Regions from separate parts of the Sphingopyxis sp. LARHCG72 genome, predicted to be linked through region 2. Evidence: predicted binding sites of a transcription regulator. Region 2 holds the regulator's gene; the other holds the start of a gene.
What was found. The regulator LexA, encoded in region 2, represses DNA repair genes until DNA is damaged. The targets are predictions, from matches to a motif close to GTTCCNCNCTTGTTCT.
Positions count from the first base shown of each region.

Region 1: a site for LexA is predicted at 2,290-2,305, ahead of ACIPPQ_RS20625 (ribonucleoside-diphosphate reductase subunit alpha). Genes of this name have one in related genera too.

Region 1 covers NZ_JBIXJU010000012.1:85,640-89,826, forward strand. Annotated here, with positions in the region: gene ACIPPQ_RS20620 (EAL domain-containing protein) at 1-1,631, shown strand, start outside; gene ACIPPQ_RS20625 (ribonucleoside-diphosphate reductase subunit alpha) at 2,346-4,187, shown strand, end outside.
Region 2 covers NZ_JBIXJU010000005.1:79,887-84,073, reverse strand. Annotated here, with positions in the region: gene moaC (cyclic pyranopterin monophosphate synthase MoaC) at 1-419, shown strand, start outside; gene ACIPPQ_RS12630 (molybdopterin molybdotransferase MoeA) at 416-1,606, shown strand; gene lexA (transcriptional repressor LexA) at 1,684-2,367, shown strand; gene ACIPPQ_RS12620 (ComEC/Rec2 family competence protein) at 2,321-4,187, opposite strand, start outside.

The DNA of each region.
Region 1 (4,187 bases), on a different contig from region 2:
CGCGCGAATTGACCGGCAAGGATGTGATCTTTGCGCCGACGGCGTCCAGCTTCCAGGACTATTTCTACCTGCCCGGGCACAATCGCATTCCGGGGGGCTATCTTCACGTCATCGCCGCCGAAACACTGAAGCGCGGGAATCCGGTGGACATCGGCTGGATTCCGCCATTCCTCTTTGCCGTCGCGGCGATCGGGCTCGCGCTTCTCCCGCGCTTTCAACGCGCCTTCGCGCCCGTCGCGTTCGGCACGGCGGCCGTCCTGATCGGTGGCAAGGTCTTCCTCGGCACCATGCTGGTGACGGCGTGGATCGGGACCGCGCTCATTTTCATCGCAGCGATCGCAACCAACGTATCGCGCACGCGGCGCCGCAGTTCGGCGCAGCGCGAGAACCCCGTTTCCGGCCTGCCCAATTTCGAGGCCCTGCGGTCGCAGCCGGCGTTCGGCAGCGCGACCGTCGTCGCCGCCAAGGTCGTCAATTTCGAGGATCTGGCCGCCTTCATTCCCGGCGACGGGATCAGCAAGCTCGTCGAACAGGTGACCCGCCGCCTCCAGCTCGCCTCGCAGGGCACGACGCTCCACCATGATCTCGACGGCACCTTTGCCTGGCTCGTCCCCTATTATCAGCACAGCCAGATCGAGGGGCAGCTGGCGGGCCTTGCCGCGCTGTTCAACGCGCCGCTCACGATCGGCGATCTCCGCGTCGACGTCGCGATCGCCTTCGGGGTGAACGACGAATTCGAGGGGTCGAACGCGCAGCGCCTCGCCGCCGCGCTCGTTGCCGCCGAACGCGCGATCCGCACACGCTCGCTGTGGACCAAATATACCTCGCGCCAGAAAGAAGACGCGGGCTGGCAACTCAGCTTCCATTCGCAGCTCGAGGATGCGCTGACCGGCGGCGACATCTGGGTCGCGTTCCAGCCGCAATATGAAATCGCGACGAAGACGCTCGTCGGGGTCGAGGCGCTCGCGCGCTGGACGCACCCGACGCGCGGTCCGATCCCCCCCGACGAATTCATCGTCCAGGCCGAAAAGAGCCAGGACATCTATCGCCTCACCCTCTTCGTGATGGATCAGGCGATCCGCTCGGCCGCGCAGCTGCGCGAGCGCGGCATTCACATCAACATGTCGGTCAACCTGTCGGCAACGCTGCTCGATCACAGCGACCTTGTCGGCACGATCCGCGTGATGCTCACCGCACACCATCTGCCGCCCGAGACATTGACGATCGAGATCACCGAAACCGCGCAGATCGAAAACAGCCGCCAGGCGCGCCAGACGCTGGCGCAGCTGCGGCGCACCGGCATCCGCCTGTCGATCGACGACTATGGCACGGGCCAGTCAAACCTCGAATATCTGACCGAAATCGAGGCCGACGAAATCAAGATCGACAAGCGATTCGTGATGACGATGCGCGATTCGCAACGGAACCTCGAAGTCGTCAAATCGACGATCGACCTCGCCCATCGCCTGGGCGCCGTCGCGGTCGCCGAAGGCATCGAGGATGCCGAAACCATGGCGCTGCTCGGCGGCCTCGGCTGCGACGTCGGACAGGGCTATCATCTTGGGAAACCTCAACTGTTTTCCGAGCTCGCCAGCACGCTCACCGCCCCGCCCCAGAACCGCACCGCGTAACTGCCAATCTGGCGGCAATGCTTATAGTTAAGACTCGATTTACCTTACTAATTAAGGTATACGCTCCGTTAACTGTTCCTCGTGGGCAGTGTGAACAGGAGACAAGTCATGGGTTGGTTTTGGCGATTCCTGGGCGGCACCGGCACGGACAGTGCTGGCGGTCAGGCCTAAGCAGGAAACAGATTTCAGATAGGGCTCCGGCATCGCCGGGGCCCTTTCTTTTTGCCCGCCGCACACGCGGACGGCGCGGACCGTCCAACCCTTTCCGGTCGCCCTTGGCGGCGTGACCCGCACCAATCCGCCACCGGGGCCGGACAGCCAAAATTTCTGCCTTGTCAGAGGCATTTCGGGGATCGCCGCGAAAACCCGCGGAATGCCTTGCCCGCCGCGTGCGAAGCGTCCATCAGCAGCGACGAGACGAATCAAATTATCGACGAGTTGAGTCGTCAATCTGTCATTTACTCTCTTGCATCGCAGCGCCGACGTGGCACTATAGGTGGTGGGTCAACCACGGGGGCACCCCAATAAATTGTATCAGGCTGCAAGTGGCGGATTTCCGTCGTCCATCCCATATGGACACGGGAAAACCCTTCCTGCGCTCAAAAAAAGTGCCCACGCGGACAGGTTTAGATGCTAGGATCGGGGCTTCGCCCTGAGTCGAACAAGACAGGAACAAAGCGCATCATGTGCGCGTTCAGATCGGGGGCGAATTCGATGGATTTTCGGGAAACGGAACGGGTGGAGACAAGCGACGTGGCGACGATGGAACTGGCAAAGAGCGACGCTCCGGCGACCCCTGAAGGCAAGGGCGAATCGGCTCCCGAGGCGGTGCCCGCGGCAAAGCTCAACGACAGCAGCGAGCCCAAGGTCCACGCGCGCCGGTTCGAGATCGTGACCGACAAGAGCCGCGACGCGCTGCTCACCGACTTCGGCAAGGAAACGCTCGAAGACCGTTACCTGCTGCCCGGCGAATCATACCAGGATCTCTTCGCGCGCGTCGCGTCGGCCTATGCCGACGATCAGGATCACGCGCAGCGCCTGTACGACTATATCTCGAAACTCTGGTTCATGCCCGCGACCCCCGTGCTGTCGAACGGCGGCACCGGCCGCGGCCTGCCGATCTCCTGCTACCTCAACTCGGTCGACGACAGCCTCGAGGGCATCGTCGGCACGTGGAACGAGAATGTCTGGCTCGCCTCGCGCGGCGGCGGCATCGGCACCTATTGGGGCGCGGTGCGCGGCATCGGCGAACCCGTCGGTTTGAACGGCAAGACCAGCGGCATCATCCCCTTCGTCCGCGTGATGGACAGCCTCACCCTCGCGATTTCGCAGGGCTCGCTGCGCCGCGGTTCGGCCGCCTGCTACCTCGACATCTCGCACCCCGAGATCGAGGAGTTCCTCGAGGTCCGCAAACCCTCGGGCGACTTCAACCGCAAGGCGCTGAACCTCCACCACGGCGTGCTCATCACCGACGAGTTCATGGAGGCCGTCCGCGACGGCGCCGAATTCAACCTCCGCTCGCCCAAGGACCAGAGCGTCCGCGGCACCGTCGACGCGCGCGGCCTGTTCCAGAAGCTCGTCGAAACGCGCCTCGCGACCGGCGAGCCCTACATCATCTTCATCGACCAGGTGAACCGCATGATGCCGAAGCATCATCGCGACCTCGGGCTCAAGGTCACCACCTCGAACCTCTGCAGTGAAATCACGCTGCCGACCGGCCGCGACCATCTGGGTCAGGATCGCACCGCGGTCTGCTGCCTCTCGTCCTTGAACCTCGAAACCTGGGACGAGTGGAACGGCGACAAGCGCTTCATCGAAGACGTCATGCGCATGCTCGACAATGTCCTTCAGGACTATATCGACCGCGCCCCGCCCGAAATGGCGCGCGCCAAATATAGCGCGAGCCGCGAACGCTCGGTCGGCCTCGGCGTCATGGGCTTCCACAGCTTCCTGCAGGCGCGCGGCCTGCCGTTCGAGGGCGCGATGGCGAAGTCGTCGAACCTCCGCGTCTTCAAGCATATCCGCGCGCAGGTCGATGCGGCCTCGATGCTGCTCGCGAACGAGCGCGGCCCCTGCCCCGACGCCGCCGATCAGGGCGTGATGGAGCGTTTCAGCTGCAAGATGGCGATCGCGCCGACCGCGTCGATCTCGATCATCTGCGGCGGCACCAGCGCGTGCATCGAGCCGATCCCCGCGAACATCTACACGCACAAGACGCTCTCGGGCAGCTTCTCGATCCGCAACCCGCACCTCGAAGCCCTGCTCGTCGACAAGGCGAAGAACAGCGACGCGGTGTGGAACTCGATCCTCGAACGCGGCGGCAGCGTCCAGCACCTCGACTTCCTGTCGCAGGACGAAAAGGATTGCTACAAGACGAGCTTCGAGATCGACCAGCGCTGGCTGCTCGAACTCTCGGCCGACCGCACGCCCTATATCGATCAGGCGCAGTCGCTGAACCTGTTCATCCCCGCCGACGTCGAGAAATGGGACCTGCTCATGCTCCACTATCGCGCGTGGGAACTCGGCATCAAATCGCTCTATTATCTCCGCTCGAAA
Region 2 (4,187 bases):
TCGGCGCCAAGCCCGCCACGCAGCGCCGCGCAGTCGCGGGCGGGCGCATCACCATGTCGGCCGAGGCGCTTGAAGCGATCCGCAGCGGCAACGCGCCCAAGGGCGACGTGCTGTCGACCGCGCGGATCGCCGGGATCATGGCCGCCAAGCGCACCGCCGACCTCATTCCGCTCTGCCATCCGCTTTCGCTGACTAAGGTCTGTGTTGATTTTGCATGGGAAGACAATGGCATCGCGGTCACAGCTGTTGCGCAGACAAGTGGGCCGACGGGCGTCGAGATGGAGGCGCTCACCGCTGCTTCGGTCGCGCTTCTGACGCTCTACGACATGGCGAAGGCACTCGATCGTGCGATGGTGCTCGGCGATATCCGCCTCATCGAAAAGAGCGGTGGCCGTTCGGGCGACTGGCGCGCCGCATGAGCGGCCTGCTTCCGGTCGAAGAAGCGCAGGCGCGGCTGCTCGCACTACGCGAATCGCTTGGAAGCGAAAATATCGCGCTTTCCGAATCGCTTGGACGATATCTTTCGCACGATGTCCGGGCTTTGCGCGACCAGCCCGCGGTCGCCCTGTCGGCGATGGACGGTTATGCGATTCGCTTCGACGATTTGCCGGGCCCCTGGCACGTCATCGGTGAGGTGGCCGCCGGTTCGGTGCCCGCGCTGCACGTCGACGTAGGCCACGCGGTGCGCATCTTTACCGGGGCAATGCTGCCAGAGGGCGCCGATACCGTGATCGTGCAGGAAGATGTCGCGCTGTCGGGCGGGCAACTCCTTCTCACCGGCGACGGGCCGGGTTCGCGCGGGCGCCATATCCGCGCGCGCGCGATCGATTTCGCCGCGGGGGATTGCCTGCTGCCCGCCGGGACCCGGCTGACGCCCGGCGCGATCGCCGCGGCGGCGATGAGCGGTGCAGGACAACTCGCCGTCGGCATGCGCCCGCGCGTCGCGATCGTGACCACGGGTGACGAGCTCGTGCAGCCGGGGCGCGAACTCGCCCCCGGCCAGATCCCCGACAGCAATGGCGCGATGCTCGCGGCGATGCTCGCGGGCGACGTCGCCGATCCGGTCCTGCCGCATCACATCCCCGATGACCGGGAAAAACTCGCTCATGTTCTCAAGGAACTGGCGCGACGTCACGACGTCATCGTCACCGTCGGCGGCGCCTCGGTCGGTGACCATGATCATGTCCGCGCCGCGCTCGAAGCGGCGGGCGGAAGCCTCGATTTCTGGCGCATCGCGATGCGCCCCGGCAAACCCGTGATCGCCGGCAGGCTCGGCGACGCGATCCTGCTCGGCCTTCCCGGCAACCCTTCGTCGGCGTTCGTCACCGCGACCATGTTCCTGCTGCCGCTGGTCCGGCATCTCGCCGGCGCGCGCGATCCGCTGCCGGTGGTGCACCGCGCGCCGCTCGCCGCGGCCTTGTCCGCAGGCGGTGCACGGCGCGATTATCTGCGCGCGCGACTCGAAAATGGCGAGCTTGTCCCGCTTTTCGGGCAGGATAGCGGACTCACCCTGCCATTCGCTTCGGCGAACGCTCTGCTGATCCGCGAGATTGGCGCCCCGGCGCGCGATGCCGGGGAAATGGCGGATTACATCGCCGTCGCTTGACAAGTTCCGCTTTGTTCCACTATCGTTCTCCCTATGTCCGGCTTGGGCGTCATCCAGGCCATCATGGAGAACGACCGATGTTGACCGCAAAGCAGCATGAACTGCTCCACTTCATCCAGGAACGGCTCGACGCCAGCGGCATTTCGCCGTCGTTCGAGGAGATGAAGGAGGCGCTCGGCCTCAAGTCGAAATCGGGTATACATCGGCTGATAAGTGCTTTGGAAGAAAGGGGATTCCTCCGCCGCCTTCCCAACCGCGCGCGCGCGCTCGAGGTGCTCAAGGTTCCCGACGCCGCTAAGCCAGCCGTGCGCGATGATCGCGACAATATCGTTCCGCTCCGCAAACCCGCTCCCGCGCTGCGTCCGATCGCGGCGAACGACATCGTCGAGGTTCCGCTCCACGGCAAGATCGCCGCGGGCGTGCCGATCGAGGCGTTCGAGGATCACAACAATCTCGCTGTTCCTGCTGCGCTTCTCGGCTCTGGCGAACATTATGCGCTAGAAGTCTCGGGCGACTCGATGGTCGAGGCGGGCATTTTCGACGGCGATTATGCGCTGATCCAGAAGGCGAGCACCGCGCGCGAGGGTGATATCGTCGTCGCGCTCGTCGACGGACAGGATGCGACGCTCAAATATTTCCGCCGCGAAGGCCGGATGATCCGGCTCGATCCCGCGAACAGCGCCTATGAACCGCAGCGCTACCCCGCCGAGCGCGTTATCGTGCAAGGTCGGCTGTCGGGACTGCTTCGTCGTTACCACTAAGTTGCGGCGGCAAGCGCCACGGATGTTCGTCGCCCGCCTTGAGCGCGGCGACGGCTTCGGGCGTTTCGCCCAGATAGAGCGCCAGCCCGCCGGTTTCGGCGAGACTGTCGCGATCGATCGTCATCCAGCGGCCCACGCATTCGCGCGGTAGCCAGCGATCGCTGACCACGACATCGGCGGCAGCACAGGCGGCCGCCATGTCGGCGCCCTCGATCCGGTCGCGGCCGCGCGTGGCGAGAATGACGCGCCGCACAGCGCCTTCGCCCTGGCTCCAGCGGCAAAAATCGCGGTTGCATTCGACATGATCGAGCTCGGCCAGCGCGCCGAGGGGCGCATCGACACCCGCCGCCTCCGTCATCGTATCACGAATATAGTCACCGGCGCGATCGCGGAGCAGCGCGTAGCTGCCACCGGGAAGCGCGGCGGCGATATGGCGGCCGTCCCCGGTGACGAGTAGGTCGGGGCGCGGCTGGGCGAGCAGGGCAGCCGCTCCGATGACCAGCGGAACAATCCCCGCCCGCCGCCAGCGAGTTTGCCAGAGCAGGATCCAGAGCCCCCCAAAAACAGCCAGCGCAAAACCCCATGACGGGAAGCTGGGCAGCATGGCGACAGCACCGGGCGCCTCGGCGACGCCGTGCGCAAGGCCGATCAGCAGTTGCAGCGCCTGTTCGGTGACCCACCAGAAGGGAGCGCCGAGGCCAACGCTGTCGAATAGCAGCGCGAGCGCCTCGGCCGGCATGATGACGAATGTCGTGAGCGGGATTGCGACGACATTGGCAAGCGCGCCATAGAGCCCCGCCTTGTGAAAGTGGAACAGCGCGATCGGCGCGAGCGCGACTTCGACGACCAAACCGGTGATCAGCAGCCCCGCAACCCCGCGCCCCAGCCGGAATAGCCACGGCTCTTCGCGGCGCGCAAGGAACACCCGCATTGCGCGGCTCTCGTGAAGCGCAATGATGGCGGTAACCGCCGCGAAACTGAGTTGAAAACTCGGCCCGGCAAGCGATTCGGGGCGCCAGATCAGCACGATCAGCGCCCCCGCCGCGACGAGCCGCAATGTGAGCGCCTCGCGCCCCATCAGGAAGGCGATCAGCACGAGAAGCGCGGCGATGAAGGATCGCAGCGTCGGAACCTCCGCCCCTGCAAGGAGCGTATATCCCCCTCCCGCAAGCGCACCGGCTGCGGCGGCAAGCGGCAGGACATAACCCGCGAGTGCGAGCCGGCGATTGAGCGCGAGAAGGCGCATCGTCAGCAGCATCGCAAAGCCGACCACCGCAGTCACATGCAGCCCGCTGATCGACAGAAGGTGCGCAAGGCCGCTGCGCCGCATCGCTTCCTCGTCCGCTTGGCTGATCGCGCCGCGATCCCCCGTCACGAGCGCGGCCGCGATGCCGCCCGCCGATCCCTCGACCTGGCCGTGGATATGCGCGCTCAATCGCGCGCGCAGCGGCGGCGCGGCGCGTCCACTGCCCGGCGCCCGCGAAACCTCTCCCAGCACGGTTCCCACCGCGCCGATGCGATCGAACCAAGCGCGCTGCGCGAAATCATAACCGCCGGGCAGGCTCGCGGTCGGCGGCGGCATCAACCGGGCACGCACGCCGATCGTCTCACCATCGACCAGATCTACCGCCTGTTCGCTGCGCAGGGTGAGCCGCACGCGCGGGGGCAAATCGCTCCGCCGCTGCGGCAGCGCGAGGATGCGCAGCTGCCCCTTCGCGGGCAGAGGCTCGACGCGATCGACGATCGCCGAAAACTCGGTCACAACCGGCGCCGCCAGAACCGGCGCGGACACCCAGAGCGCGCGCGCCCAGATGAGCAGC